DNA from 3 places in the Enterobacter cloacae complex sp. 394I7 genome. Region 3 is predicted to be linked to each of the others. Evidence: predicted binding sites of a transcription regulator. Region 3 holds the regulator's gene; each other region holds the start of a gene.
What was found. Region 3 encodes PhoB, which activates phosphate uptake and scavenging genes when phosphate is short. Its sites were predicted from a motif close to CTGTCATAAAACTGNCNNAT; they were not measured.
Positions count from the first base shown of each region.

Region 1: a site for PhoB is predicted at 9,182-9,201, ahead of AC2FAP_RS14760 (esterase-like activity of phytase family protein). Genes of this name have one in related genera too.
Region 2: a site for PhoB is predicted at 7,941-7,960, ahead of pitA (inorganic phosphate transporter PitA). Genes of this name have one in related genera too.

Region 1 covers NZ_JBXWCR010000003.1:272,777-283,344, forward strand. Annotated here, with positions in the region: gene hpaA (4-hydroxyphenylacetate catabolism regulatory protein HpaA) at 1-775, shown strand, start outside; gene hpaB (4-hydroxyphenylacetate 3-monooxygenase, oxygenase component) at 940-2,502, shown strand; gene AC2FAP_RS14735 (4-hydroxyphenylacetate 3-monooxygenase reductase subunit) at 2,520-3,029, shown strand; gene AC2FAP_RS14740 (helix-turn-helix transcriptional regulator) at 3,208-4,125, shown strand; gene AC2FAP_RS14745 (carbon starvation CstA family protein) at 4,316-6,469, shown strand; gene AC2FAP_RS14750 (YbdD/YjiX family protein) at 6,566-6,769, shown strand; gene yjiA (GTPase) at 6,780-7,733, shown strand; gene AC2FAP_RS14760 (esterase-like activity of phytase family protein) at 7,780-9,138, opposite strand; gene AC2FAP_RS14765 (YfaZ family outer membrane protein) at 9,551-10,096, shown strand; gene AC2FAP_RS14770 (hypothetical protein) at 10,096-10,416, shown strand; gene AC2FAP_RS14775 (NAD-dependent succinate-semialdehyde dehydrogenase) at 10,460-10,568, opposite strand, start outside.
Region 2 covers NZ_JBXWCR010000006.1:157,676-168,243, forward strand. Annotated here, with positions in the region: gene AC2FAP_RS19185 (HAD family hydrolase) at 90-752, shown strand; gene AC2FAP_RS19190 (TerC/Alx family metal homeostasis membrane protein) at 798-1,826, opposite strand; gene AC2FAP_RS19195 (potassium channel family protein) at 1,992-2,390, opposite strand; gene AC2FAP_RS19200 (MFS transporter) at 2,725-4,059, shown strand; gene AC2FAP_RS19205 (IclR family transcriptional regulator) at 4,097-4,834, opposite strand; gene AC2FAP_RS19210 (RraA family protein) at 5,004-5,696, shown strand; gene AC2FAP_RS19215 (NAD(P)-dependent oxidoreductase) at 5,696-6,634, shown strand; gene AC2FAP_RS19220 (BaiN/RdsA family NAD(P)/FAD-dependent oxidoreductase) at 6,667-7,863, opposite strand; gene pitA (inorganic phosphate transporter PitA) at 8,093-9,592, shown strand; gene uspB (universal stress protein UspB) at 9,647-9,982, opposite strand; gene uspA (universal stress protein UspA) at 10,266-10,568, shown strand, end outside.
Region 3 covers NZ_JBXWCR010000004.1:100,242-110,809, forward strand. Annotated here, with positions in the region: gene aroL (shikimate kinase AroL) at 1-35, shown strand, start outside; gene yaiA (protein YaiA) at 80-271, shown strand; gene AC2FAP_RS16320 (AroM family protein) at 509-1,186, shown strand; gene ppnP (pyrimidine/purine nucleoside phosphorylase) at 1,258-1,545, shown strand; gene rdgC (recombination-associated protein RdgC) at 1,591-2,505, opposite strand; gene mak (fructokinase) at 2,629-3,534, shown strand; gene sbcC (exonuclease subunit SbcC) at 3,595-6,726, opposite strand; gene sbcD (exonuclease subunit SbcD) at 6,723-7,928, opposite strand; gene phoB (phosphate response regulator transcription factor PhoB) at 8,116-8,805, shown strand; gene phoR (phosphate regulon sensor histidine kinase PhoR) at 8,827-10,122, shown strand; gene brnQ (branched-chain amino acid transporter carrier protein BrnQ) at 10,532-10,568, shown strand, end outside.

The sequences.
Region 1 (10,568 bases), on a different contig from region 3:
CCAGTATTTTCAGATGCACTTTCTGGATACCGGACAGATCGAACTGCAGCTCGACGATCACCGCTACTCGGTGCAGGCTCCGCTGTTTGTGCTGACCCCCCCGTCGGTGCCGCACGCGTTTATTACCGAATCCGACAGCGACGGGCACGTTCTGACGGTGCGCGAGGATCTGATCTGGCCGCTGCTGGAAGTGCTCTACCCCGGCACGCGGGAAGCCTTTGGCCTGCCGGGGATCTGCCTCTCGCTGGCCGATAAGCCGGACGAACTGGCGGCACTGAAGCACTACTGGCCGCTGATTGCCCGGGAATCGACGGCGCAACTGCCCGGGCGCGAACACACGCTGGTTCTGTTAGCCCAGGCGGTGTTCACCCTGCTGCTGCGCAACGCGAAGCTCGACGATCACGCCGCCAGCGGCATGCGCGGCGAGCTGAAACTGTTCCAGCGCTTTACCCAGCTGATTGACGTCCATTTTCATGAGCACTGGACGGTACCGGAATATGCCAGCGAACTGCACCTGACCGAATCGCGTCTGACCGATATCTGCCGGCGCTTCGCCAACCGCCCGCCGAAGCGGCTGATTTTTGACCGTCAGCTGCGTGAAGCGAGGCGGATGCTGCTCTTCTCCGACAGCGCGGTCAGCGAAATCGCCTGGCAGCTGGGGTTTAAAGACCCGGCCTATTTTGCCCGGTTTTTTAATCGGTTAGTGGGGTGTTCGCCGAGCGCGTATCGGGCACAAAAAGTACCGGTGTCGTCTGTCACCCCACCCCAGCCCTGACCCTCCCCCGGGTTCAGGGTGAGGGAAATCACACTCTGCGATCATATGTGAAAAGTACCAGCCGTTGTCCCAATCGTCCCTTCACGTTCACCCCCGCTCAGGCTTCAATTAAACAACAAAAACAAAACATAAATTTAACATCACTATTCCGATACGAGGTCCCTATGAAGCCTGAAGATTTCCGCGCTGATGCCAAACGTCCGTTAACCGGTGAAGAGTATTTAAAAAGCCTGCAGGATGGCCGTGAGATTTATATCTACGGCGAGCGCGTCAAAGACGTGACCACTCATCCGGCGTTTCGCAATGCGGCAGCCTCCATCGCGCAGATGTACGATGCGCTGCACAAGCCTGACATGCAGGACACGCTGTGCTGGGGCACCGATACCGGCAGCGGCGGCTACACCCATAAGTTTTTCCGCGTGGCGAAAAGCGCCGACGACCTGCGTCAGCAGCGTGACGCCATCGCCGAGTGGTCGCGCCTGAGCTACGGCTGGATGGGCCGCACCCCGGACTACAAGGCGGCGTTTGGCTGCGCGCTCGGTGCCAATCCGGCGTTCTACGGCCAGTTCGAACAGAACGCCCGTAACTGGTACACCCGTATTCAGGAAACCGGGCTTTACTTCAACCACGCCATCGTTAATCCCCCCATCGACCGTCACAAACCGGCGGACGAAGTAAAAGACGTCTACATCAAGCTGGAAAAAGAGACCGACGCCGGGATCATCGTTAGCGGCGCAAAAGTGGTGGCAACCAACTCGGCGCTGACTCACTACAACATGATCGGTTTTGGCTCCGCGCAGGTGATGGGCGAAAACCCGGACTTCGCGCTGATGTTCGTTGCGCCAATGGACGCCGAAGGCGTGAAGCTGATCTCTCGCGCCTCTTACGAAATGGTGGCAGGTGCGACCGGCTCTCCATACGACTACCCGCTCTCCAGCCGTTTCGACGAAAACGACGCGATCCTGGTGATGGATCATGTGTTGATCCCCTGGGAAAACGTGCTGATCTACCGCGATTTCGATCGCTGCCGTCGCTGGACCATGGAAGGCGGTTTTGCCCGCATGTACCCGCTGCAGGCCTGCGTACGTCTGGCGGTGAAGCTCGATTTCATTACCGCGCTGCTGAAGAAATCGCTGGAGTGTACCGGCACCCTGGAGTTCCGCGGCGTGCAGGCGGATCTCGGGGAAGTGGTGGCCTGGCGCAACATGTTCTGGGCGCTGAGCGACTCCATGTGTTCTGAAGCCACACCGTGGGTGAATGGTGCGTACCTGCCGGATCACGCGGCGCTGCAGACCTACCGCGTCATGGCCCCGATGGCCTATGCGAAGATCAAGAACATCATCGAGCGTAACGTCACCAGCGGCCTGATCTATCTGCCGTCCAGCGCACGAGACCTGAACAATCCGCAGATCGACCAGTATCTGGCGAAATACGTGCGCGGCTCCAACGGCATGGATCACGTGGAACGCATTAAGATTTTGAAACTGATGTGGGATGCCATCGGCAGCGAGTTTGGTGGTCGTCACGAGCTGTATGAGATCAACTATTCCGGCAGCCAGGACGAAATCCGTCTGCAGTGTCTGCGTCAGGCACAGAGTTCTGGCAACATGGACAAAATGATGGCAATGGTCGACCGCTGCATGTCCGAGTACGACCAGCATGGCTGGACGGTGCCGCACCTGCACAATAATTCCGATATCAACATGCTGGATAAGCTGCTGAAATAACGCAGCGGGAGGTTTCAATGCATACAGAACAACGCCTGCGTTTTCGCGATGCGATGGCCAGCCTGTCGGCGGCGGTTAACGTTGTCACCACCGAGGGCGATGCAGGACGCTGCGGTATCACCGCCACCGCCGTCTGTTCAGTCACGGACACCCCGCCATCGCTGATGGTCTGCATCAATGCCAACAGCGCCATGAACCCGGTTTTCCAGGGTAACGGTAAGCTGTGCGTCAACGTGCTGAACCATGAGCAGGAGATCATGGCCCGCCACTTCGCCGGGATGACCGGCATGGCAATGGACGATCGCTTTGCCCTCTCCTGCTGGCAGAAAGGTCCGCAGGGGCAACCGGTGCTGAAGGGCGCGCTGGCAAGCCTTGAAGGCGAGATTAGCCAGGTGCAAACCATCGGCACCCATCTGGTTTATCTCGTTGAAATTAAAAATATCATTCTGAGCGAAGCGGGACACGGCCTGATCTATTTTAAACGCCGTTTCCACCCCGTCATGATGGAGACTGAAGCCGCAGTATGACCCCCTCCTGCGCTGGCCGTTTCCCGGCCAGCGCCAATTTCCACAAAAATTCCTAAGGTTTCCGCTTAATCACGCCGTTATATAGCCATAAGAGAAATTTTCTGTGTCTGAATACTGACAATACATGTCAGTGCTACCCGCATCATTCAGCGCATACCCTAATATACAGGAAGACCTTATGGCTAAATCGACGCGGAGCCGCTCGGCTGAACGTCTGGTCGATATTCTGGTTGAGTTACATTTAAATGGTGTGGTAAACCGCAGTGCGCTCATGGAAAAATTTAAAATTACCGAGCGCACTGTCTACCGGGATTTAAATGCGCTTTCACCTATTGTGGAACATACCGGTAACGGACTGTATCGTCTGATCCACTCCGCACAATCTCCCGGTGGACAAGGATTACATCACACGATTGCTAACTTCCTGAATGCCGATAGCTTTTTCCCGGAAAGAAATACGGAATTCTGGCAGAAACTTGAAACACGCGTTGACGAAAATCATATTCTTATTCTTGGCAACGACGCAGAGCACACGGTAGAACGTGATATTCGTCGCTATTTATCGAAAATCGAGAAATCGATTAAGAATCGTAATGTATGCCAGATCGTTTATAAGGGTAAAACCCGCCTGATTAATCCCTATAAACTCATTAACAATAAAAATATATGGTATTTACAAGCCACCGAGAATAGCCGGCTAAAATCCTTCTCGTTGAGTCAGATTAGCTGGTTTGATATTCAACAAAAAACCTTCACGCCGGAAGAAAATGCGCTCGGGCTGCTGGAAAAAAGCCTTGATCCGTGGGTGTCGGAAGACACTTTCGAAGTGAAAATATTCATTAAAGATACTATTTCACATTACTTTATGCGCCGCGACCTGCTGCCGGAACAAGAGCTTGTCGGTGAGCAGCACAACGGCGTCACGCTGCGCTGTCAGGCGGCACACGAGAACCAGATCCTGCCGCTGCTGTTCTACTGGCTGCCGAACATTCAAATCCTGGAGCCCAACTGGCTAAAAGAGAAGCTGCTTAAAACGCTGGAAAATTATCTGGCGGTAGAGCGCACAGCAGATAACCACGTGATCTCAATCACATAATTTCTCCCGGCGGCGGCGAGACGGAACCACTCGCCGCCCTCTTTGACCGCTCACCTGGCCCTTTCAACCGCTCATTCATTTACCTGTCTTTACACGCGCGTGGTTCTGGCACGATCGCTCCAGCATTAATCAATATCTCCTCATAACGAACCCTGACCCTTTTTCATTACATAAAAAACCAGGTCTTACTATGGATACGAAAAAACTACTGAAGCACGTGCCCTGGGCGTTACTCGGGATCCTCGGCGCTTTTTGTCTGGCGGTTGTCGCACTACGCCGGGGCGAACACGTAAGCGCCCTGTGGATCGTCGTTGCGTCTGTCTCCGTCTATCTTGTTGCTTATCGCTACTACAGCTTATACATCGCGCAGAAGGTCATGAAACTCGACCCGACGCGTGCCACTCCGGCGGTCATTAATAATGACGGCCTCAACTACGTGCCCACCAACCGCTACGTGTTGTTTGGTCACCACTTTGCCGCTATCGCCGGTGCGGGTCCGCTGGTCGGCCCGGTTCTGGCCGCGCAGATGGGCTACCTGCCTGGCACCCTGTGGCTGCTCGCGGGCGTAGTGCTGGCCGGGGCGGTGCAGGACTTTATGGTGCTGTTTATCTCTTCTCGCCGTAACGGCGCCTCTCTGGGTGAGATGGTGAAAGAGGAGATGGGCCGCGTGCCGGGGACCATCGCACTGTTCGGCTGCTTCCTGATTATGATCATCATCCTCGCGGTGCTGGCGTTAATCGTGGTGAAAGCGCTGGCCGAAAGTCCGTGGGGGGTCTTCACCGTCTGCTCTACCGTGCCGATTGCGCTGTTCATGGGTATCTACATGCGCTTTATCCGCCCGGGTCGCGTGGGTGAAGTGTCGGTGATTGGTATTGTGCTGCTGGTTGCATCCATCTACTTCGGTGGCGTGATTGCGCACGACCCGTACTGGGGCCCGGCGCTGACCTTCAAGGACACCACCATCACCTTCGCGTTGATTGGGTATGCGTTTGTCTCCGCTCTGCTGCCGGTCTGGCTGATCCTGGCACCGCGTGACTACCTGGCGACCTTCCTGAAAATCGGCGTTATCGTTGGTCTGGCGATCGGCATCCTGGTGATTAACCCGGATCTGAAAATGCCGGCAGTGACCCAGTACATCGACGGTACCGGTCCTCTGTGGAAAGGTGCGCTGTTCCCGTTCCTGTTTATCACCATCGCCTGCGGTGCGGTCTCTGGCTTCCACGCCCTGATTGCTTCCGGTACCACACCGAAGCTGCTGGCTAACGAAAAAGACGCGCGTCTGATTGGCTACGGCGCAATGCTGATGGAGTCTTTCGTGGCGATCATGGCGCTGGTTGCCGCGTCCATCATCGAACCGGGTCTCTACTTCGCGATGAACACCCCTCCGGCAGGCCTGGGCATTACCATGCCAAACCTGCATGAGATGGGCGGTGATAACGCGGCGCTGATCATGGCGCAGCTGAAAGATGCGAGCGCACATGCTGCCGCAACCGTCAGCTCCTGGGGCTTCGTGATTTCGCCTGAGCAGATCATGCAGACTGCGAAAGACATTGGCGAACCGTCAGTCCTGAACCGCGCCGGTGGCGCACCGACGCTGGCAGTGGGTATCGCACACGTGTTCCACAAAGTGCTGCCGTGGGCGGACATGGGCTTCTGGTACCACTTCGGTATTCTCTTTGAAGCGCTGTTCATCCTCACCGCGCTGGACGCCGGTACCCGTGCGGGACGCTTTATGCTGCAGGACCTGCTGGGTAACTTCGTGCCGTTCCTGAAGAAAACCGACTCTCTGGTGGCGGGTATTCTGGGAACCGCGGGCTGCGTGGGTCTGTGGGGTTACCTGCTGTATCAGGGCGTTGTCGACCCGCTGGGCGGCGTGAAGAGCCTGTGGCCGCTGTTCGGTATCTCTAACCAGATGCTGGCCGCTGTCGCCCTGGTTCTTGGCACCGTTGTACTGGTGAAGATGAAACGCACCAAATACATCTGGGTCACCGTGATCCCTGCGCTGTGGCTGCTGCTCTGCACCACCTGGGCGCTTGGTCTGAAACTGTTCAGCGCCAATCCGCAGCTGGAAGGCTTCTTCTTCATGGCTAACCAGTACAAAGAGAAAATTGCCGCAGGCGGCGCGGACCTCACTGCCCAGCAGATTGCCAACATGAACCATATCGTGGTGAACAACTACACCAACGCAGGTCTGAGCATTCTGTTCCTGGTGGTGGTGTACAGCATCATCTTCTACGGCATTAAAACCTGGCTGAACGTGCGTAACGCCGAGGGTCGTACGGATAAAGAAACCCCGTATGTCCCGGTACCGGAAGGCGGCGTGAAGACCTCTTCACACCACTAATCCGCCCTCGCATCCCTCTCCCTGCGGGAGAGGGTTAGGGTGAAGGGAAACTACGCCCGGCAGCCCCTGCCGGGCTTTTTCTATCTGGAAGGCATAATGTTTGGTAACTTAGGCGAAGCGAAAAAATACCTCGGTCAGGCGGCGAAAATGCTGATTGGCATTCCGGACTATGACAACTACGTTGAGCATATGAAGACCAACCATCCGGATAAACCGTACATGACCTATACCGAATTCTTCCGCGAGCGTCAGGAAGCGCGCTACGGCGGGAGTGGAGAAGGCGGCGTACGCTGCTGCTAAAGGAGAGACCATGACCCCGATTGCCGTCACCCTGCTGACCGGTTTCCTTGGCGCCGGTAAAACCACCCTGCTGCGCCACATTCTGAACGCGCAGCACGGCTTCAAAATCGCCGTGATCGAAAACGAATTCGGCGAAGTCTCGGTCGACGATCAGCTGATTGGCGATCGCGCCACGCAGATCAAAACCCTGACTAACGGCTGCATCTGCTGCACCCGCTCGAATGAATTAGAAGACGCCCTGCTGGATCTGCTCGACAGCCGCGATCGCGGTGAAATCGATTTTGACCGCCTGGTGATTGAATGCACCGGTATGGCCGACCCCGGCCCGATTATTCAGACCTTTTTCGCCCATGAGATCCTCTGCCAGCGCTACCTGCTGGACGGCGTCATTGCGCTGGTCGACGCGGTTCATGCCGACGAACAGATGAACCAGTTCACCCTCGCCCAGTCGCAGGTGGGCTACGCCGATCGCATCCTGCTGACCAAAACCGACGTGGCGGGCGACAGCGAAAAACTGCGCGAGCGCCTGACGCGTATCAACTCGCGGGCGCCGATTTACATCGCGACGCATGGTGATATCGACCTCTCGCAGCTGTTCAACACCAACGGCTTTATGCTGGAAGAGCATGTCACCTCAACGCCGCGCTTCCACTTTATGGCAGATAAGCAAAACGACGTCTCGTCGATTGTGGTCGAGCTGGATTACCCGGTGGATATCAGCGATGTCTCCCGCGTCATGGAAAACCTGTTGCTCTCTTTTGCCGACAGGCTGTTGCGCTACAAAGGGATGCTGTGGATTGATGGCGAACCGAACCGCCTGCTGTTCCAGGGCGTACAGCGGCTGTACAGCGCGGACTGGGACAGACCGTGGGGAGATGAAACGCCGCGAAGCGTCATGGTGTTTATTGGGCTACAGCTGCCGGAAGACGAGATCCGGACAGCGTTTGCAGCACTGCGCAAATAACCGTACGAACGCAGCCCTCTCCGCAGTTGAGGAGAGGGCTGTGAGATTATTTCAGCGCGTCGGGCAGCGTCACAATCCACAGTTCGCTTTCTGACGCCGGCTTCGCCAGCGGCTTCACGGCGAGGGTGGTCGCAACCGGTTTATCATCAATCGTGAGCGCACCTTGCGAATTCACCCGATAATCCTTGAGCTTCTTGCCCTCGACCGGATTTTCCATCGCCACCTTCACGCCAAAGTCGTTATCGTTCGCGACCGCCAGCGTGTTGTTGTCAATCAGCGCTAGCCCTTCGGCCTTTTCCTGCTGCCAGCCAAGCGCGCGCAAATCCACGACCTGGGTTTTAGCCGCCAGCGTAATGCCGCGCTGGGCCAGCGTCTTCTCGTCATCAAACTCCGGGTATTCGCCCGGCTTATCGAAGCGTGTCAGATCGCTCGCCTTGCTGAGGTCCACCTTGTAGATGAGGTTGCGCATGCCATCGTTTTTATCGCTGCCCTGCTCAATCAGCAGCAGGTGCTGGTTATCAAGCGCCACAATATCGCCAATTTTGGCGTCACTGTTTTTGCTGTAGGCCGCGCTGTCGATGGGATAACCGTACATCGCGGTTTTCCCGGTCGCCGGGTCGAAGCTCACCAGGCGGGTAAACAGCGCCTGTTTTTTGCTTTTGCCGTCGATATCCAGCGTGCTTTGCACCGCGGCAATGATACGCCCGTCCGGCATACGGGTCAGTCCTTCAAAGCCCCGGTTTGGTTGACGCCATTTAATAATATTCGGCAAGCCGCCCGCGATGGATTTCTCGCCTTCCGCCGCCTGCGGACCGTGAATCGCCAGGATCTTGCCTTTGCTGTCGACGTTAATCAGGAACGGACCGTACTCGTCGCACAGCCAGTAACCGCCTTTACCGTCCGGCGTGATACCTTCCGTATCCAGCCCGCGATTGTCGCCCTTCAGCACCTTTAACGTGTCACTGAACGCCACTTCATTGGTCGAGCCAATCACGCCGCTTTGCAGCGGCAGACCGTTGATCTCGCCTTTATCGTCATGCAGAGGGCGCGCATCGACGGCCTCCGCTTTGCCATTTTGTACGCGAATCGTCATCAGCAGCGGAGCGAAATCGGGCGTGACAAAGATTTTGGCTTCGTCTTTCCCCACTTTCGGCGAATCCGCATTCGGACCGCGATCGGTCACGGTCGCAAACGTCAGGGTATCGCCCTGTTTACCGATAAACAGCAGGCCAGAGCCAATCCCGACCGGGAGTCCCTTCGGGAACGCACCGGCAAACGCGCCGCTGTAGCTCACGCGCGTGCCTTCGGGGAAGCTGACAACATAGTGTTCGGCCGTGGGCTGCGCCGCCAGGCCAGAGAAAGAGAGCGCACAACCGATAAGCACAGGAATAATTTTTCTTTTCATATTGTTAGTATCCAGAAAGTGAAGCCAACAACGTAAAGAACAAACGTGTCAGGAAAATGACACCGCAGAGATACGCGGGCAGGCAATTGCAGGCGCATGAACCGCCAGAAATGTAAAACTAAACCACAAAGTGTAAAATTTGAAATGTTTCTGGAAATTATTAGAAAGCCAATTAATTCATGTCAAACGGTTATCCTCTGTCTCGTTCAGTGTCTATTTAGTCAAAAAACTAAACCTGTCCTAAACGTCCAGGTAATACATATTGACCCGGCGATAACTAAACATGGAAGCAACATTCCAAAAGCCAGTCATTAACAAAAACAGCATAAAAACACGACCTTAATCACATTTGCAGTCATAAACATCGCTTGTTAAGGTGGCCTCAGATGAAATTAATGACGAGGCATAAAACATGAAAAAACTGAATGTTCTTCTTCTTTCTGCTCTGACCGTCCTGTCGGGTTCTGCACTGGCTATGGGCGGCACGATTGAGCAAGGTAAAAACTTTACTAACCTTAATCTGGAAATGGGTAAATCCTCATCCGGCGTGTACCTTGAAAGCAACTGGCTCAAAAACACTGACGACGGCACGCAAACAGGTGGCGTTGGCGCCGGTTACAACCTGGAAGTGGGCCCGGTGATGCTGAATGCCGGTGCCAAAGCAATCTACCTTGGCCCGAAAAAAGGCGATAACGGCGTGGCATTCCCCATCGGTGGCGGTATTAACGTTGCGCTGACGGACAGCATCCACGTGTTTGGCGAAGGGTATGCCGCACCAGAAGGTCTGAACAACAGCGTGAAAAACTACGTGGAAGCCAACGGCGGTGTGAGCTGGACGCCAGTCACGCCTGTGACGCTGAAAGTGGGTTATCGTCACGTAAGCGTTGACGGCAAAGACGGTCGTCCTGGCCACACGCTGATCGACGGCGCATATGTAGGCGGTGGAGTCACCTTCTGATGAAACACCGCATTACCGCGCTTTGCGTTCTGAGCATCACGCTTCTGCTCACCGGTTGCGTCCAGTATAAATGGGTGAAACCGGGAGTCAGTGACGCTGAGATGAATAAAAGGCTCACGGAATGCGAAGCACAGGCCCTGATTGCTCTGCCCCCGGACAATGTTGTGACCGGTTCGAGCTCGGAAAAAATGGACAAATCGAAAAAGAAAAAGGATATTTCCACGAGCTACACGGTTGAAGACGCGAATGAATATCGCCGGGATACCTTAGTCGACAGCTGCATGTTCAAAAGCGGCTGGGACAAGATTGAAGTGCAATAACCCAAAAAAAACCTGCCGGATGGCAGGTTTTTTATTCGCGGAGTTACTTACGCACCACCACCAGCTTCTGGTTCACAAACTCTTTGATCCCCAGGTCCGACAGTTCGCGTCCGTAACCGGATCGCTTCACGCCGCCAAACGGCAGCTCTGGC
Region 2 (10,568 bases), on a different contig from region 3:
TCGCGAAAAAAATGCTCAAGACAGAAGGACAGACAGGGTAAAGCAGGTAAACTAATCAACAGAATGTGTATTTTAGCTAAGACGTATTTATGACCAATATGATTGCCGACGAGGCCGTGGCCAAATCCAACGTGCTCTCCGTCTTCGACTTTGATGGAACACTGACGCACCACGACAGCTTTATCCCTTTCCTGCGTTTTGCCTTTGGTAAACGTTACTTCGCGGGCCGCCTGGTGCGTATGGCCTTACCCACGCTCCACTGCGTGCGTCGTAAGCTGACGCGCGATGAGCTGAAGGAAGTGCTGATTAAAACGTTCCTGACGGGCGTGGATGAACACTGGCTACGCCAGAAGGCGGAAGCGTTTTGCGAAAAATACTGGGACAAGCTGATGCGCCCTGCCGGCGTACTGGCCGTCGCCGCAGAGGTGAATTCCGGTGCGGAAGTGACCATCTGCTCCGCCTCTCCGGCGCTGGTGCTCCAGCCATGGGCTGACAAGCTAGGGATTAAGCTGATTGGCACACAGCTGGAAGTGAAAGACGGCAAGCTGACCGGACGTATCACCGGCAACAACTGCCGCTGTGCCCAGAAGGTGGCGAGGCTGGAAAAAGTGTATGGCGATCTGAATAGCTACCACCTGCGCGCGTGGGGCGATACCCGCGGTGACCATGAACTGCTGGCGGCGGCGCAGGATGCACACTGGCGGCACTTCCATCCACCGCGCAAGCGTCGACATTCACCGATTAAGTGTTAGACACTGTCTACCCGAAAACGGCAACCAAAGGTTGCCGTTTTGCTTTTAATGGGCTTCTTTCTTACCCGGGAACATCACGCTGGTGATAATCCCCAGCGCCAGCACGCCAAGCACCACTAACAGGCTTGCCGTGGCACCAATGCTGTAACCGTGGTGCCAGAAGTGATCGGTGGCATTTAATCCGAGCTTGAACGCCACGAAGAACAGCAGCAGCACCACCGCTTTCTCCAGATGCACCAGATACTGCTTCAGCGCTTCCAGCACGAAGTAGAGCGTACGCAAGCCGAGGATGGCGAACATCATTGCGCTGTAAATAATAAGCGGCTCACGGCTGACGGCAATAATGGCCGGCACGGAGTCAAACGCGAACATCACATCAGAGAGTTCCACGACCGCCACGCAAAGCAGCAGCGGCGTTGCGTAGCGTTTCGCCTTCTTCACGCGTCCAACCGTTACGTCCTGGTTTTCAGGTTTCTCCAGCTCCGCGTCCACCTCTTTCTGGGTCAGAATAAAGGCATTGCTGCTGATTTTAGGCCAGACAGGATAGAAGCGTTTCACCAGACGGTAAGCCAGATGGCCGGAGTAATCTTCAACCTCGTCACTCTCTTCATTACGTCTGAGCATCATCACCGCCGTCCAGCCGACGACCAGCGCGAAGATAACCTCGACGTAAGGCCCCAGACTCAACAGGCTGGTCCCGATGGCCACAAAGATACCGCGGAAAACAATCGCCCCGAGCACGCCCCAGTAGAGGACGCGGTGACGATATTTATCCGGCACGCCGAACCAGGCAAAAATCGCCATCATCACAAACAGGTTATCAACGGAGAGCACCTCTTCCAGCGCGTAACCGGTGAGGAACAGGCTTGCCATCTCTGCGCCGTGGTGAACATACAGGAACCCGGCGAAAGCCATGGCCATCATGACCCAGAAGAGGGACCACATGGCAGCGCTTTTCAGCGAGATCGGTTTATCGTGACGGTGCATAAAGAGGTCGATAAACATCGCCCCGACGGCCATCACTACAAAGACAACAACGGTTTCAGTCGGGAAACCGAGATGAGCAGCAGACATACACAACCCTTTTGGCAGACAAAACACAGCACCATGCAAACTGGCGTAAACCAGGAACGGAAAGGGGCAGGCTGTTTACCAGCCTTTACCCCTTAAAGCCGCGGCCTTCCAGGCCCGGCAAAGAGAGGTACTTTACCGCACTCCATGGGGTCGCGCATCTGCCGTTTAGGCGCTCATGCCGCGCAAACGCTGCAGTACGGCCACCAGAACCGCCACTGACCAGCCCACCATCAAGGCGCCGACCAGACCTTCCACACCCCCAATCAGCCGCCAGTGCTGAGGCAACGTGACATCGCCGTATCCCACCGTGGCGTAACTGACCAGCGAAAAGTAGAAGCTGGTGTTCCAGTCGTTAAATGCATCAATAACAAAATAAAACCCGGCGAAGAGACCGGCTTCAAGAAGATGGGCGAAGATCATGGAGATAACGATCCCGACGTTACGCAAAACCACACGCACCGCAGAGTCGACCTCTAAGTTAATGAATTTTAAAACGCAAAACATCCACAGCGAATGGATGACCACCGTAAGGGTAAGCAAAATAATGATGCTGAGTAGCTGCATGAAAGGTGCTCTGACCGGGAAGAAAAATGACCCCGCGAACGCAGCGGGGCACCTGGAGTTGTCTGGCCTGGTCGAAGCTTAGTGGATCGGAGGAAAAAAGTTGGTGCAATAATTGCGCTGCGTGATTATCACCCTTTTAGAGTCTCCTCTTTGCGGCTGGTTCGACTGCTGTGAGCGATATATCTGGAGCGCACTATCTGTGAGTCACCTCTTATTTACATCATTTAAACCTTCCATTAACTGGATAAAAAGAACGCGCCGTCGCTATAGTGGTTTTGTTTAATAAAACTCAGTTGTACCTAATAAAACAAAGAACATACCCTGCGAGGACACAATGACAGAACATTTACGTAACGGTGCTACCGCCACCGAGGACATAGAAAGAGAGACGATGCGGAAGGTGATCTGGCGTATTCTCCCGTTTCTGATTGTCAGTTACCTGGTCTCCATTATCGATCGCGGGAATATCGGCATGGCTTCGCTGCAGATGAATGAGGACCTTGGCCTCAGCAAAGCTGCATTTGGCTTCGCCAGCAGTCTTTATTTCGTGGCCTATTTTCTGTTTGAAGTACCCAGCAACCTGGCCATGCAGAAAGTCGGCGCCCGGCTGTGGATCCCGCGCATTATGATCAGTTGGGGCATCGTCTCCATGTGTATGTCCCTGGTGCAGAACACCACGTCGCTCTATATCGTCCGTTTTCTTCTCGGTGCTGCAGAGGCGGGCTTCTTCCCGGGCGTCGTGCTGTATCTGACCTGGTGGATCCCGTCCCGCTACCGCGCACGCATTATTGCGTCCTTTATGGTCGCCATCCCACTCGCTAACTTCATTGGCTCCCCGCTTTCCGGGTTGATACTGTCCCTGGATGGCTGGCTGGGTCTTCGCGGCTGGCATCTGCTGTTCATTATTGAAGGCTTGCCGGCGGTGCTGCTGGGTATTGCAGCCTGGTTTATTCTCCGGGATCGCCCTCATCAGGCGAGCTGGCTTAGCAGTGAACAGAAACACTGGCTGGAAACCACGCTGGAAACCGAGCGCAATCAGCAAAAGAATATCGGACACCAGACCACCTGGCAGTTGTTAAAGCATCGCCAAATCTGGCTGATGGCGCTGATTTACGCGGGTGCATCGTCCGCGGGTACCACCATCAGCGTCTGGTCTCCTCAACTGCTGAAATCCTTCCATCTCGATAATCTTGAGACAGGTCTGCTTAACGCCATTCCTTACGGTCTGGCATCTGTTCTCATGATTGTATGGGGGCGGAATTCCGATCGTACCAACGAACGCCGCTGGCATACCGCACTCACGCTATTCATAATTGCCGCCGGCGTGTTCGCCGCCTTTGTGAGCGTCTCGCTGTCTGCCACGATCGTTATCCTCAGCATTATGCTGATAGGCGCCTATTCAATGAAAGGGCCTTTCTGGGCGCTGGCGTCCGGTTGGATGAGCAGTACCTCAGCGGCGGCGGGACTGGCCGCGATTGGCGCCATCGCAAACCTGATAGGCGGGGCGGTGATGGTAAACGCGTACGGCATTATCAATGAGCGGACGGGCAGCTACACGCTGGCGATGCTTCCACTGGCCGCGCTGTGCGTGGCCGGGGGGATAGCGGTGCTCATTATGGGCCGACAGGCCCGCAACGCTCAGCTACACGAAAAACAGGTCACGCATTAGCGTTGACAGAAGCGGGACAACTGTCCCGCTTCTGCATTTAAAGATGTTCTTCCGCCGTATCGCTCGTTTCCCCAAAAAACTGCTGACAGAAGAGCTTACTGGCTCCCATTTTCTGCGACAGACGGCTTGCTGCCGCCTTCATCAACTGACCTATCTCCTTCTCACGACGATCTTCCGTCAGCCGTGAGATGGGGCCGGTCAGGGCTAACGCCGCAACCAGCTTGTCGTGAACACCGAAGACAGGCATCGCAAACGCAGCGGTGTGGGGATCGCGTGCGCCTGACGTGTAGAATGGGAGTTCAGCGTCTCCCTCCGGCAGGCTCTCATTGAGCCCCCAATGGCGTAATACCTTACTGATGGCCGAATTATCGAGCGGAAACTGGCTACCGGGAAGATTGCTGTGTCGCAGGCCATGCGACGCTTCAGCGCGAAACAGGCAAAGCCGCTGCCCTCCCTCCAGCACATACCAGCTGGCACTCTCCTGAGACGCCAGGGATAAGGCCTGAAGCTCTGGCTGAACCACTCGGGAAAGATGGAAAGATTGTTCATACAGCTTGCCGAGGTAAAGCAGACGTGGGCCCAGCGCATAATTGCCGTCTTCATGCCTGACGACGTAATTCATCCGTTCAAGAGAATTCATCAAGCGGTAAACCGTGGTTTTGTGATAACCCGATAGCTGTGCCAGCGCGGTCAGCGTCAGGCTCTCATCTCCAGGACGGAAGCAATCCAGTAAAGCCAGCGCTTTTTCAACCGCTACAACGCCTTCATTCCCCATCATTATCTCCTTGTTAGCCCGGCAGTGAGTGTACCTCAAATTTTGTGAGTCACTTCGTGTTTACATCACAAACGCCATCTCGGGTCTGGCTAAAAGGAAAGCAACACCGCTATAGTTGTTTTGCACTGTACACCTGCATTGTACTTAGTAAAACAATATGGAGGCATTCATGTCCGTTACTGAAAAAAAACCGATTAATCGCCAGTTTGATCGCGTTTCTGCCGAGGACGTTCGTCGGGCTGCCGAGTATCAGGCCGCTATTCTGGCCGACGTGGCCGGTCGCCGCGGTACGCTTCATGGCCGCATCAAACCGCTGGCCCCACACATGTCCGTTGCGGGTCCGGCCATCACCGTTGAAGTCCGTCCGGGTGATAATCTGGCGATTCATGCCGCGATGGCGGTGGCGCAGCCCGGCGATGTCCTGATCGTCGATGGCAAAGGCGACCTGAGCTGCGCGCTGCTTGGGGAAATCATGGCCACTCAGGCTCAGGCGAGCGGCATTGCGGGCATTATTATTGACGGCGCTGTACGTGACGCCGATACCTTAAGCAAAGGTCACTACCCTGTCTTTTCTGCCGGTCTGAACCCCTGCGGCCCGACAAAGCTAATTTCTGGTCGGGTTAATCATCCCATTTCAGTCGCCGGGGCGACGGTTCAGGCCGGGGATCTGGTTGTCGCGGATATCGACGGCGTGGTAGTCATCCCGCGCGATGAGGTTCAGGAAGTTATCGCGCTGGCAAAAGGAAAGCTGGAGATGGAGACCCGACGCCTTGCCGCCATCCGTGAAGGCGATTTACGTCCACACTGGCTTGATGACGCGCTGCGTAAGGCAGGTATGTTAGATGACGGGGAGACGCTGTGATGGGGGGCAAAGACGTAGTTCTGGTTACCGGAAGCGACCTGGCGGAGCAGGCCATGGTGATGTTGCAGGGCTTTGAGGTGGTGTTTGCGGGCCGCCAGCCCACAGAAGATGAACTGATCGCGCTGTGTGAACGACACAATCCTGTGGCGATTCTGGTACGTTACGGCAAGATTACCGCGAAAGTCATGGATGCCGCCCCCGCTCTGCAGGTTATTTCCAAGCACGGAAGCGGGATCGATGTGATAGACCAGACGGCAGCGGCCGAGCGCAACATCGCCGTCCGCGCTGCGCCAGGTGCAAACGCGGCGGCAGTGGCTGAACATACCTGGGCGCAGATCCTCGCCTGCGCAAAGTCGGTGGTGCCTCTGGACAAGCGCCTGCGAGACGGGCACTGGGATAAGGCGACGCATAAATCCATTGAACTGGAGGGCTTAACGTTAGGGCTCATCGGATTGGGTGCTATCGGCTCGCGTGTGGCACATATTGGTCACGCATTCGGCATGAAGGTGCTGGCTTACGATCCCTATGCTAAGTCCATGCCTGCCCTGTGCGAACGCGCAGAAACGCTGAAAGGACTTCTTTCCCGTTCCGATGTCATCTCTTTGCACTGTCCGCTGACCGATGAGAATCGGGGGATGATCAATAGCCAGACGCTCGCACACTGCAAGCGGAACGCAATTCTGGTAAATACGGCACGCGGCGGACTGATCGACGATGAATCGTTACTGGCGGCGCTCAGGGATGGCACGCTGCACAGCGCAGCGCTGGACAGCTTTACCCACGAGCCGCTGACGGCGCCGCACCGCTGGCAGTCCGTAGAAAACGTGGTTATTTCACCGCATATTGGCGGCGTTACCGCAGCGTCATATATCAAGATGGGGACCGTGGCCGCGAGCAATATTCTTGCTGTAACAGACGTAACCACCGTCAGCCCGTAAAGCCATCTGTGACGAGTGGCAGTGCTCTTATGTCACTTGTCTTCTGCCAGCGCCTGAGCGCACGCCCAGGCACTTGCCCATGCCCACTGGAAATTGTATCCGCCGAGCCAGCCGGTCACATCCATCACCTCACCAATAAAATAGAGCCCCGGCACGTTGCGCGCTTCCATGGTGCGTGAGGAGAGTTCATGGGTGTCGACCCCGCCAAGCGTCACTTCCGCCGTGCGGTAGCCTTCGGTGCCGTTGGGCTGCACCCGCCAGGCTGTCAGCGTCTCAACCAGCACCTCCTGTTCGCGGCTGTTAAGCTGCTTGAGCGACACATCGGGGATCTGACCCAGCACCTGCAAACATTCCACCAGACGTTTTGGCAACTGCATGGCCAGCGTGTTTTTCAGGCTTTGATTCGGGTGCGCCGCGCGTTGCTCGTTGAGGAAAGCCTCCAGGTCGCATTCGGGTAGCAGGTTAACCGTGACAAACTCCCCCGGCTGCCAGTAGCTGGAGATTTGCAGTACCGCCGGGCCGGAAAGACCACGGTGGGTAAACAGCAGATTTTCACGGAACACCGTACCGTCTTCAGCCGTAATGACCGACGGAACCGAGACGCCAGAAATCGTCTGGAGCTGTTCCAGCAGGGGCTTATGCAGGGTGAACGGTACCAGCCCCGCACGGGTGGGCAGCACGTTCAGGCCAAACTGTTCGGCAATCTTGTAGCCGAATGGTGAAGCACCGAGCCCCGGCATGGAGAGGCCACCGCTGGCAATCACCAGGTTATCGGCGCTGACGCTTTCCCCGTTTAACTGCAGCGTGTAGCCCTGCTCATCGCGGGACACCTCCAGCACTTCCGTGCGCAGGCGCATTACCACGCCGCCCTTCTCGCACTCGGCCACCAGCATATCGACAATCTGCTGGGCGGAGTCATCACAGAACAGCTGGCCCAGCGTCTTCTCATGCCATGCGATACCGTGCTTACCCACCAGGTCGATAAAGTCCCACTGGGTGTAACGCGCCAGGGCCGATTTGCAAAAATGACGGTTCTGGCTCAGATAAGCTGCGGGTTCGACATAGAGATTTGTAAAGTTGCAGCGCCCGCCACCGGACATCAGAATTTTACGTCCTGGCTTTTTACCGTTATCCAGCAACAGCACGCGACGACCCGCCTGTCCGGCCATCGCCGCACAAAACATACCCGCCGCACCGGCGCCAATTACCACGGCATCAAACCTTTCCACGTCAAAATCCTCTTCGTTAACTGCCGCGGATTGTAAAGTTTCCTCTGTGGTCACACCAGCGCAATTAACCGAGATATCAGTCATATACTTGAAATATAAAATATATTTCTTTACCTAACGCCAACAAAGCCGAAGTTATATCAAAAAAAAGCTATATTTCACTTTGCCCGCCGCGCATTTGTCCTGGATAATGCGCCGCGTTCATGTCCTCAAAATGGCGTAACGTCCTATGCTACATTTGTTTGCTGGCCTGGATTTACATACCGGGCTTTTATTATTGCTTGCTCTGGTTTTTGTACTGTTTTACGAAGCGATCAACGGCTTCCACGACACTGCAAACGCAGTAGCAACGGTTATCTACACTCGCGCAATGCGATCGCAGCTCGCGGTTGTTATGGCGGCGGTATTTAACTTTTTTGGTGTTCTTCTGGGTGGACTGAGCGTTGCATATGCGATCGTGCATATGTTGCCAACGGATCTGCTTCTCAACGTTAGTTCTGGCCATGGCCTCGCTATGGTGTTCTCAATGCTGCTTGCTGCAATTATCTGGAACCTCGGTACCTGGTATTTCGGCCTGCCTGCATCCAGTTCTCACACCCTCATCGGCGCGATTATCGGTATTGGGTTAACGAATGCCCTCATGACCGGTACCTCGGTTGTTGATGCGTTAAACATCCCGAAAGTGCTGGGAATTTTCGCCTCACTGATTGTCTCCCCTATCGTGGGTCTGGTGGTCGCAGGCGGATTGATTTTCATCCTGCGTCGTTACTGGAGCAATACAAAAAAACGCTCCCGTATTCACCTGACGCCTGCAGAGCGTGAGAAGAAAGACGGCAAGAAAAAGCCGCCATTCTGGACGCGGATTGCCCTGATCCTTTCCGCTATCGGCGTTGCCTTCTCTCACGGCGCGAACGACGGTCAGAAAGGCATTGGTCTGGTAATGCTGGTACTGATTGGCGTCGCACCGGCGGGATTCGTGGTTAACATGAACGCCTCCGGTTACGAAATCACCCGTACCCGTGATGCGGTGAACAACGTTGAAATCTACTTCCAGCAACACCCTGAGCTGCTGAAGAAGGCAACCGGCGTTGACCAGTTGATCCCTTCTCCTGAAGCAGGCGCTACCACTGCGCCGGGCGAATTCCACTGCCATCCGGCAAACGCGATTAACGCGCTGGAACGTGCCAAAGGCATGCTGGGTAATATCGAAAGCTACGACAAACTGTCCGTTGAGCAACGTGGTCAACTGCGTCGCATTATGCTGTGCATCTCTGATGTCACGGATAAAGTGGCGAAGCTGCCAGAAGTGAATGCTGACGACCAGCGTCTGCTGAAGAAACTGAAAGGCGATATGCTCAATACTATTGAGTACGCGCCAATCTGGATCATCATGGCTGTCGCACTGGCTCTCGGTATCGGTACGATGATTGGCTGGCGTCGTGTGGCGACCACCATCGGCGAGAAGATCGGTAAGAAAGGCATGACGTATGCGCAGGGTATGTCCGCGCAGATGACGGCGGCGGTTTCAATCGGTCTGGCGAGCTATACCGGTATGCCAGTTTCGACCACCCACGTACTCTCCTCTTCCGTGGCAGGGACCATGATTGTTGACGGCGGCGGTCTGCAACGCAAAACCGTGACCAACATTCTGATGGCCTGGGTATTTACCCTTCCGGCCTCTATCCTGCTGTCGGGTGGGTTGTACTGGATTTCGCTGAAGCTTATCTAATCGGCAGAACGCGATAAAAAAGCGGCTCAGGAAACTGACCCGCTTTTTTTATGCTCAGTGCCAAATCATCAAGGCAATCATGCTGACCACAACCAGACCACACAGAGCGCTGGTTAAAATGAACTGACGGCGAAGACGCTCGCAACGGCGAATAAACTCTTCATCGTGGTGATCGCGATAGCGCTGGTAATAGATATACCCTACCAGACGCATCTGCTTGCTGGGCTGTCCGTGCGAGGTGAAGAACCCTCCACCGTCCACATACTGATAAAGCAACGGATCGCAACCACGAAGTACCACTAACAGCGCACGTAACGATGAGAAGTAGCGCGCCATATTCACTATGCAAACCACGCATAACGCCCAAAACAATGCGACGGTGCTAATCATACATCCTCCCCGGCGTACGCCCACGAAGCAAGGCCTCTGAGCTACCGCACTCCAGTGCCCTGACAGACAGTTCAGTGAAAGAATGAACAAAAGTCGATCCGGTTCGCGTTTTAATATCCGAACGGCTCATTAAATAGTGTAGGAGATCCGTTAATTTTTTTGCCACAAGGTTAATCGTTATCAACACCAAAGCTTGAAAAATATGTTTTACTGGGCCGTAATGAAAGCATCAGACGACGGCTTTTCCATTTAGTCATCGATAACTTAAGGAAGGAGTAACACTATGGCTTACAAACACATTCTCATCGCGGTAGACCTCTCTCCGGAGAGTAAAGTGCTGGTTGATAAAGCGGTATCCATGGCACGCCCTTACAACGCGAAAGTTTCTCTTATCCACGTTGATGTGAATTACTCCGACCTCTATACCGGTCTGATTGACGTCAATCTCGGTGATATGCAGAAACGCATCTCTGAAGAGACACACCACGCCCTGAGCGAACTGTCCACCAACGCGGGCTACCCTATCACCGAAACCTTAAGCGGCAGCGGCGATCTGGGTCAGGTGCTGGTTGATGCGATTAAGAAA
Region 3 (10,568 bases):
TTATTACCGCCCTGCGTTTGGCTTGTGCCAGCTAAGCGGCGTCTATACTTATAGCTCAGACATAAAAAAAGGATGAGCTATGCCAACCAGACCTCCCTATCCACGTGAAGCACGCATCGTTACCGTTGAAAAAGGTAATGGCGATCAAACCGTTACCTGGTATCAGCTGCGTGCCGATCACCCCAAACCAGACTCTCTGATCAGTGAACATGAAACTGAACAGGAAGCGCTGGATGCCAAACGGCGCTACGAAGATCCTGATAAGTCGTGAATGAATTCCTAAAGGGCTAAATACCGTGCCTGAATCACACTTTTTACTCATCGCAAATGTTAAGCAGGAGTTAATATTTAGTTATTACAGGTAGCTCCGTAATGGGCAGGCGATCTTTACATTTCGCGATGGGGATCACCTGCTACGCTTGGTGCTGTTTTGTTGAAAAAACGAACTGTGCAGCGTAGTGAGCCTGTACCTGTGTGAAAGATTTAGCGGTAATGGAAGGCGATGAAGATGAAGGCGACGTTGGCGATCCTCACTATTGGTGTGGTCCCTGTAAGCGAAGTGTTACCGCTCTTAACCGAGCATGTATCTGAACAACAGATAACGCATCTAAGCCTGCTGGGGAAGATGAGTCGGGAAGAGGTCATGGAAGACTACGCTGTAGAGGCGGGGGAGGATCCCCTGGCGACGTTATTAAGTGACGGTAAACTGGCGCATGTTTCGCGTCAGAAAATAGAGCGCGCGCTGCAGAGCGTAATAGAAGTGCTCGATAATCAAGGCTATGACGTTATTTTACTGATGAGTACTGCACCTGTTAAGGGACTCATCGCGCGTAATGCGATTTTGCTGGAGCCGATGCGGATCATTCCGCCGCTGGTGGCCTCCATTGTTGACGGGCATCAGGTGGGTGTCATTGTTCCCATTGAAGAGCTCATGGACAACCAGACGGCAAAATGGCACGTACTCGAAAAAATGCCTTTGTATGCGCTGGCCAATCCCTTCTGGGATAGCGAGGCTGCGCTGATTGAGGCAGGACGGGAACTGCTGGAGAGAGGGGCCGATGTGTTGATTCTGGACTGCCTTGGATTCCACCAGCACCACCGTGATTTACTGCAAAAGGCGCTGGATGTCCCGGTGCTGTTGTCCAATGTTCTGATGGCCCGGCTGGCCGCAGAGCTGTTGATCTAATGATTTTGCGTGACAGGTGATGATCATGGCCCCTATAGTGAATTTTTATCTAAAAATATAAGGGCCAGTTCATGCTTCAAAGTAACGAATACTTTTCCGGTAAAGTGAAATCCATTGGTTTTACCAGCAGCAGCACTGGCCGCGCCAGTGTCGGCGTTATGGCTGAAGGGGAATACACCTTTGGTACAGCCGAAGCTGAAGAGATGACGGTGATCAGCGGTGCGCTCAACGTCTTACTGCCGGGGGAAACAGAATGGAAAGTTTACTCTGCCGGACAAGCGTTCAACGTCCCTGGCCACAGCGAATTCCATCTGCAGGTTGCTGAACCGACCTCTTATCTGTGCCGCTACCTGAAATAAAACGTTTTATTCCCTCTCCCTGCCGGGAGAGGGTCACTGCAGGCATTACCGCTGCGCTTCGCCGCCGAGGCCTTCCACCAGATTCTGAATTAACGCTGCCAGCTCTCCGGTCATCAGGATAAAGTCCGCGTCAAAGCGCTGGGCGTAATCTTCACGATCGATATCTTCGTTCTGATCGCGCAGCTCATCGCAGAATTTCAGACGCTTCACCGAGCCGTCATCGCACATCACAAACTGAATACGCTGCTGCCAGTCGAGTGCCAGTTTGGTTACCACTTTGCCCGCTTCAATGTGTACGGCGATCTCGTCGCTCACCAGATCCTGCTTTTTCGCGCGGATCACGCCGCCATCTTCGAGCAGGGCTTTGAGCTCGGCTTCATCAAGGATCTGGAAGCCCTGGGCCGCTGTACCGCTGCGCACCCATTCGGTCAGGGTCAGCTCAATCGGCGTTTCCAGCGCCAGCGGAACGACCGGTAACGAGCCGATGCTTTTGCGCAGCAGGGCCAGCGTATCTTCCGCTTTTTTGGCGCTGGCGCAGTCCACCATGATCAGCCCGTTAACGGTATCGATCCACATCATTGTCTGGCTGAAACGGCTAAAGGCGCGCGGCAGCAGAGAGTGAAGAACTTCGTCTTTCAGCGAATCTTTTTCGGTTTTTTTCAGCTTGCGACCCTGTTCGGCTTCAAGCTTGAAAATTTTCGCTTCGAGCGCCTGCTTGACCACCGGCGTGGGCAGAATTTTTTCTTCTTTGCGGGCGCAGACGATGATTTGACCCGTGCTGCTGGCGTGGGTCAATGCATCGCTTTGTGAACCCATTGGAGGAACCCAACCGGTTTTTGCCATATCCTGGCTACCGCAAGGGGAAAAGCTATAAGCGGCTAACTGTTTTTCCATCTCTTCTGCACGCAGCGAAACGTCGCGGCTGAGACGGTAAACCATCAAATTTTTGAACCACAGCATGATAATTTCCACGGCCTTGTCGTTAAATCAGCGGGCATGATAACGAATTGTCGCATCGCTTGCATTGCTAATCGGGAAGCGGGCTTCTACTCTGTTGATAATCAAAATAATGAGGAGTGTCTTGTGCGTATTGGGATTGATTTGGGCGGCACCAAAACAGAAGTCATCGCACTGAGCGAGCAGGGGGAGCAACTGTTCCGCCACCGTCTGCCTACGCCGCGCGATGATTATCACCAGACTATCGAGACGATTGCCCGGCTGGTCGACATGGCTGAGCAGGCGACAGGGCAGACCGGCACCGTTGGGATGGGGATCCCGGGCTCAATCTCGCCCTATACCGGGGTGGTTAAAAACGCCAACTCCACCTGGCTCAACGGTCAGCCTTTTGATAAAGATTTAAGTCAGCGCCTGAACCGGGAAGTGCGTCTGGCAAATGACGCCAACTGTCTGGCCGTCTCCGAAGCCATTGACGGTGCCGCCGCAGGGGCCCAGACCGTTTTTGCGGTCATTATCGGGACCGGCTGTGGCGCAGGCGTGGCCCTGGGCGGGCGTGCCCATATTGGCGGCAACGGTACGGCGGGCGAGTGGGGACATAACCCCTTGCCGTGGATGGATGAAGATGAACTTAAATACCGCGCCGAGGTGCCGTGCTATTGCGGCAAGCAGGGCTGTATTGAGACGTTTATCTCCGGCACCGGTTTTGCCACCGATTACCACCGCCTGAGTGGCCAGCCACTCAAGGGGAACGAAATTATGCGCCGGGTCGGGGAACACGATCCGGTGGCTGAGCTGGCTCTCAGCCGCTATGAAATGCGGCTGGCGAAATCCCTGGCGCACGTGGTGAATATCCTTGACCCTGACGTGATTGTGCTCGGCGGCGGGATGAGCAACGTCGACCGTTTATATGCCACGGTGCCGAATCTGCTGAAGCAGTGGGTCTTCGGCGGCGAGTGTGAAACCCCGATCCGCAAAGCGGTGCACGGGGACTCCAGCGGCGTGCGCGGCGCCGCGTGGCTCTGGCCGCTATAGCCATTCTCCCTCTCCCTACGTGAGAGGGGCGGGATGAGGGTGCCCTTATGCAGGGCACCCTCACTCCACCGCAAACACCTTATCCAGCTTGCTATACCCCAGCCCGTTAATCTTCTTCACTTTGATCTGCACCGGGATCCGCTCTTTCATCGCCTCGACGTGGCTAATCACGCCAATGGTTTTCCCGGTGGCGTTCAGCGCGTCGAGCGCATCCAGGGCGGTATCCAGCGTTTCGCTGTCGAGCGTGCCGAAGCCTTCATCCAGGAACAGCGAATCGATGCGTGTCTTGTGGCTCACCAGATCGGAAAGCGCCAGCGCCAGTGCCAGGCTAACAAGGAAGCTTTCGCCGCCGGAGAGGGTACGGGTATCGCGCACCGCGTCCGCCTGCCAGGTATCCACCACTTCGAGTTCCAGCGCATCGCTGACCTTGCGCTGCAGCAAATAGCGCCCGTGCAGGCGATTTAGCTGCTGGTTGGCAAGCCAGACCAGATTATCCAGCGTGAGCCCCTGGGCAAACTTACGGAACTTGTCGCCGGTGCTGGAACCTATCAGCGAATTCAGATAGCTCCAGTCATCGGCCAGCCGCGCGGCCTCTTCAATATGCTGCATGAGCACCTGCTGGTGCTGACGGTTATCGCTGTCCTGTTTAAGCTGCTGGCGGATCTCACCCTGATGAGTGGTGTTCTCCCGAAGCTGTTGCCCGAGTTGCTGTAGCTGCAACTGCAGGGTTGGCGCGTCGAGTTCCAGCCCTTCCGGTCGCTGCGTCTGATGAGCCTGCAGCTGCTGGTTTGCCTGTGCGAACAGCGCGGTTGCCTGCTGAAGCTGGTTTTCCAGGGTCTGCTTACGGTGTTCAAGACGGCGGATAGTCTCTTCATCAAGCAGTGCAGCCAGAAAGGCCTCCCGATCGGCGAAGCAGCTTGCGGTCAGTGCGGCGGTGAAGTGCGTCGTGGCGTGCTGCAGCCGCTCGCTTTCGAGGCTTTCCTGCTGTTGCAATGTGGCAAGCTGGCTCTGAAGAGAAACGCATTCGTCGTGCGTTTCGCGCCAGTTATCAGGAATGGCCGGTTCGGTTTCTGTGTCGTTTGTGGCGGGCAGGGTGTCGAGCAGCGGCATCAGAGCCGTCATGCGCTCCTGCATGACGCCATGCTGAGTCTGTTTTTCCTGCCACTGTGCGAACTCGGTTTCACGTTCGTTCAGCCAGGCAGCCTCTGTGCCTTCCTCCGGGACGTTGAGTGACAGCGTAAGCAGGGTTGTTTCCAGCGCCTGGCGCGTGGCCGTCAGCTGCTGTTGATACTGACGCGCCTGCGCGTCCTGTTCATTCAGCTGTTGCTGCAGCGTCAGACGCTGGCTCAGCTGGTAAAGCTGACGCTCATACTGCTCTTGTTCGTTCATCCACGGGGCAATATCTTCCTGAATATTCAGAGTGATATTCAGGGACGCGCAAACCGATTGCCACTCTTTAGTGAGCGCTTGCTCCTCCTGAGAGAGCGTCTGAGCGTCGTCTGTCTCACGCTGGATCTGCCGGGTCAGGGCATTCACCTGACCGAGAACTAACAATCCTTCATCTTTAAGCGCAGCGACCTCTTTGGCTAACTGGTCGCGACGCTGCTGGTTGGCACTCAGCTCCAGCGCCTGATAGGCAGTGACCGCCGGGTGCGAGGTTGAGCCGCACAGCGGGCAGGGCTGTCCTGCCTGCAGCTGCGCACGCTCTGCCTCCAGACTTTTAATCTTCTCTTCCTGTCTGCAGAGCGTTTCAAGATCCAGATAATGTTGGTTTTTCTCTTTGTACTGCTGGCGGCGCAGCGTCAGCGTTTCATTGAGTTTTACCTGCTCTGCCTGGGCTTTCTGCAGGCTTTCACCGTTCTGGCGCAGACGTTGTTGCAGCGGCAGATAACGGGCCTGAAGCGACATCAGCCGCTGGCGGAAAGTCCGTGACTGAGCCTGTTGCTCCATCGCCACGCTGACCTCGTCAGCCGTGAGCGTCAGGGCGTTTTCCGGCATCTCTGCCAGCTTCTGGCGTAATTCAGCAATGCGCGTGGAAAGCGTGGCGATCTGATGTTTATCGCGATTCAGCTGTGCAAAATGGGCGCGCCAGCCTGCTATCTCCTGGCCCCACTGACGATACCGCTCGTGCTCTGCCAGCCACTGTGCCAGCGCCGTAAGGTCGGTCTGCAGTTGTGCATGGCTACGCTGGGCCGTATTACGGATACGCGAGCGCAGCGCGGTTTTTGCTTGTAAGCGAGCATTTACTTCAACAATGCGCTGCTTCGTTTGCCCCAGCCGGGTGGTTTGCTCTTGCTGGCTGTCCCACAGTGGACGCAGCTGGGCGGCGGGGTGAGCAAGCTGGAGCGTTGCCAGCTCGGGCGCAGCCTCGGTCAGTGCCTGTTGCGCCTGTTGCTGCAAGGTGGCAACGCGCTGCTGCTCACGTATAAGCTCGTCATTGCGCGTAAGCCACTGAAAATCTTTCTGTTGATTCTGCTGTTGCGCCAGCAGCGTTTTTTCTTCGTCAGTAAGTGCCTGCAAACTTTGCTGTAACTGCTGCTGTTGTTCTTCACTCAACAACACGACGCCTGCAGCCTGTGCTTCATACACCTCAAGGGCGTTACGTGCGGCTTTGTGTTTCTCAAACACCATGGCGGAAATCTGACCGTAGATCTCGGTTCCGGTCAGTTCTTCCAGCAGTTCGGCGCGGTCGGAAGGTCTGGCATTGAGGAAGGCGGCAAATTGCCCCTGAGAGAGCAGCATTGAGCGGGTAAAACGGCCATAATCCAGCCCGGTGAGGGCGGCCGTTTGTTCCAGTTTATCCGACACTTTGTCGGCCAGAATTTTACCGTCCTCACAGCGTGCCAGCTCGACGCGTGGGGCCTGAAGATTACCGTCGGGCTGATTTCGCGCGCGGTTCTGACTCCAGAAAGCGCGATAGGCAATACCTTTGACTTCAAACTCAACTTCAGCAAGGCATTCGGCCGTGTCGCGCGTCATCAAATCGTTTTGTGCCTGGGAGACTTTCTGCAGGCGCGGCGTTTCGTGATACAGCGCCAGACAAATGGCGTCGAGCAGGGTCGTTTTCCCTGCGCCGGTAGCCCCGGTAATCGCAAACAGTCCGTTGCTGGCAAACGGCTCCGCGGTAAAATCGATTTTCCACTCACCCTTCAGTGAGTTGAGGTTTTTCAGACGCAGGCTGAGGATTTTCATGCGTTTTCTTCCTCATCGTTCAGGGCATGCAGGGTGTGCGAAAACAGCTCGTTCAGCCGTGCGCGTTTCGCGTCGTCAATCTCCTCGTGGGAGAGCCGGCGTTCAAAGACCTCTTCCACCCTGAGCTCGCTGAGCGTTTCGCGCTGAGCGCCGAGCAGAATTTTCTCGCGCTGCTCGCGGCTGCGGCGCACCAGCAGCACCTCTACCGGCAGGTCTTCCGTGAGTACCTGAATTTTACGCTGCACATCATGCAGGTAGTCGGCGCTGGCGATCTCAATATCCAGCCAGACCGGCGGGTTTTGTTCCACGCCGCGCCACTGTTCAAGCTGGGCGGTGATGGCGTCCAGATCGCCTTTCAGCACCGCCAGCGGCTGGGTGACGGGCACTTCCAGCGTGTCAACGGCGCTGAGCTTGCCGTCGCTAAAGCTGACCAGATGGACACTTTTGGCTTTGCCGGTCTCATCAAAACTCAGCGAGATGGGCGAGCCGCAGTAGCGAATGTGCTCGCAGCCGCCGATAACCTGCGCCCGGTGGATATGCCCGAGGGCAATATAATCCGCGGGCGGGAAGTTTTGTGCCGGGAAAGCATCCAGCGTGCCAATATAAATGTCACGCACCGCGTCGCTTTTGCTGGCCCCAACGGTGGTGAGGTGCCCGGTGGCAATCACCGGAATCGCCTGGTCACCGCGAAGGGCGCAGGCCTGGGCATGCTGCTGGTGGTAATAGTCGGTGATAGCCTGCAGCAAATGCTGCTGTTTTTCAGCGCCGGAAAGCCCCGCCTGGCTTTGGACAATATCGCGCGGGCGTAAAAATGGGATCGGACACAGTACCGCACCCGGCGTCCCGTCGCGCTTTTTCAGGAGCTGCGGCGCATGTCCTGCGCTGGCCACCACGGTAGTATTGAGAAACGCCAGAATATCGCGGGATTCATTTAACGTTGCGACGGAATCATGGTTGCCGGCAACAATCACCAGATGACAGCCCGTTTGCTGCAGATTGACGACAAAACGGTTATATAACTCGCGCGCATAGCTGGGGGGCGAGCCGGTATCGAAGATGTCGCCCGCCACAATAATGGCGTCCACCTCATGAGAGCGGGCCGTATCCAGCAGCCAGTTCAGGAACGCTTCGTGTTCAGCCGCCCGGCTTTTGCTGTAAAAATTTTGACCCAGATGCCAGTCAGAGGTGTGTAGTATGCGCATTGCTGATCCGTGGCGAAAAAGAGAAAGCAGGATTATAAACTGTCAGGGAACAGAAAATAACCGCTGTAATAAAACAACAGTTTGCCCTTTATAGTGGTACTGTTTTTCATAAATCTGTCATAAATCTGACGCATAATGACGCCGCATTACAAACTTGTAACTTAAATAAGATAAAACAGGGCAAAGTATGGCGAGACGTATTCTGGTCGTAGAAGATGAAGCTCCGATTCGTGAAATGGTGTGCTTCGTGCTCGAGCAAAATGGCTTCCAGCCGGTTGAGGCGGAAGATTATGACAGCGCGGTGAACCAGCTGAATGAACCCTGGCCCGATCTGATTCTGCTCGACTGGATGTTGCCTGGCGGCTCCGGGCTGCAGTTTATCAAACACCTGAAACGTGAAGCGCTAACCCGCGACATACCGGTTGTGATGCTCACGGCGCGCGGTGAAGAAGAGGATCGCGTACGCGGTCTGGAAACGGGGGCGGACGATTACATTACCAAACCGTTCTCACCGAAAGAGCTGGTTGCCCGCATTAAAGCCGTGATGCGCCGCATTTCACCGATGGCGGTGGAAGAGGTGATTGAGATGCAGGGACTGAGCCTTGACCCTACCTCACACCGCGTCATGACCGGTGAAAATCCCCTCGATATGGGGCCTACCGAATTTAAACTTCTGCATTTCTTTATGACTCACCCGGAGCGCGTATACAGCCGCGAACAGTTGCTGAATAACGTCTGGGGAACTAACGTGTATGTCGAAGACCGGACGGTTGACGTACATATCCGCCGCCTGCGAAAAGCGCTGGAACTGAGCGGCCACGATCGCATGGTGCAGACGGTCCGCGGCACGGGTTATCGTTTTTCAACCCGTTTCTGAACAATGACAGGAGTGTGACGCGTGCTGGAACGTCTGTCATGGAAAAGGCTCGTCTTTGAACTGATCTTATGCTGTATTCCGGCCTTCATTCTGGGGGCCTTTCTTGGATATTTGCCGTGGTTTCTGCTGGCGTCGGTTACCGGGCTTCTGATCTGGCATTTCTGGAACCTGCTGCGCCTCTCTTGGTGGCTATGGGTTGACCGAAGTATGACGCCTCCGCCGGGAAGCGGAAGCTGGGAGCCGCTGCTGTACGGTCTGCACCAGATGCAGATGCGTAACAAAAAGCGGCGCCGGGAGCTGGGAAGCCTGATCAAACGCTTCCGTAGCGGCGCTGAGTCGCTGCCGGATGCTGTAATACTGACGACCGAAGAAGGGACGATCTTCTGGTGTAACGGCCTCGCGCAACAGCTGCTGGGCCTGCGCTGGCCGGACGATAATGGCCAGAACATCCTCAATCTTCTGCGTTATCCCGAGTTCACGCTGTACCTGAAAAAGCGTGATTTTACCCGCCCCCACAACCTGAAGCTCAACAATGGGCGCCATCTGGAAATCCGAGTGATGCCTTACAGCGATCAGCAGTGGCTGATGGTTGCCCGTGATGTCACCCAGATGCACCAGCTGGAAGGGGCGCGACGCAACTTCTTTGCCAACGTCAGCCACGAATTACGCACTCCGCTGACGGTGCTTCAGGGGTACCTGGAGATGATGCAGGAGCAAACGCTGGAAGGCGCGCCGCGCGAGAAGGCGTTGCATACGATGCGTGAACAAACGCACCGTATGGAAGGGCTGGTGAAACAGCTGCTGACGCTCTCGAAAATTGAGGCCGCCCCCTCGCTGGCATTGAATGACACCATTGATGTGCCGATGATGCTGCGGGTGGTGGAGCGCGAAGCGCAGACGTTAAGCCATAAAATGCATCAGCTGACCTTCGAGGTCGACAACACGCTCAAGGTGCTTGGCAGCGAAGATGAGCTGCGCAGCGCCATTTCCAATCTGGTGTATAACGCGGTGAATCATACGCCAGCGGGGACGGATATCGTGGTGCGCTGGCAGCACACGCCAACGGGCGCTGAGTTCAGCGTAGAGGATAACGGGCCGGGGATCGCACCTGAACACATCCCGCGTCTGACCGAGCGCTTCTACCGGGTGGATAAAGCGCGCTCACGGCAGACCGGCGGCAGCGGTCTGGGGCTGGCTATTGTGAAACACGCGGTGAATCATCATGAAAGCCGTCTCGATATTCAAAGCACGCTGGGTAAGGGAACCCGCTTCAGTTTCGTTATCCCGGAACGATTAATTGCCAAAAAGATCGCCTGACGACAGGCGTGTCAGTTTACCTTTCCACGGGCCAGCGTTTGCTGGCCCGTTTGCTTTGCAGTCAAGCGAAACGCGGCTGAATATTATACGGCTGGCTGTTTTTTGTTCGCATGATTAGCCATGGGTTTTTCTTATAATTAGCGTATTGTGCTGGTCTGATTTTTGATGCTGGCATATTGTTCTGGTTTCACGATCCCATCTTGCCTTTAAACGTTATAAGCGTTTAAATTGCGCCCCAGATACTGTCATACCGACTGTATTTGCGTGGTAAATCGAAAAACTATTCTTCTCCACGCCAGGACGGGAGCATATCCCGCTGAAATTGAGCAAATTTTCCGCTGTATCGTCCCGTCAGGGATAGCGAAAATCTCAATGTTTTCAACACCACATCCACAGGCAGTAAGGTTTTATGACCCATCACTTAAAATCGCGTGACATCATCGCGC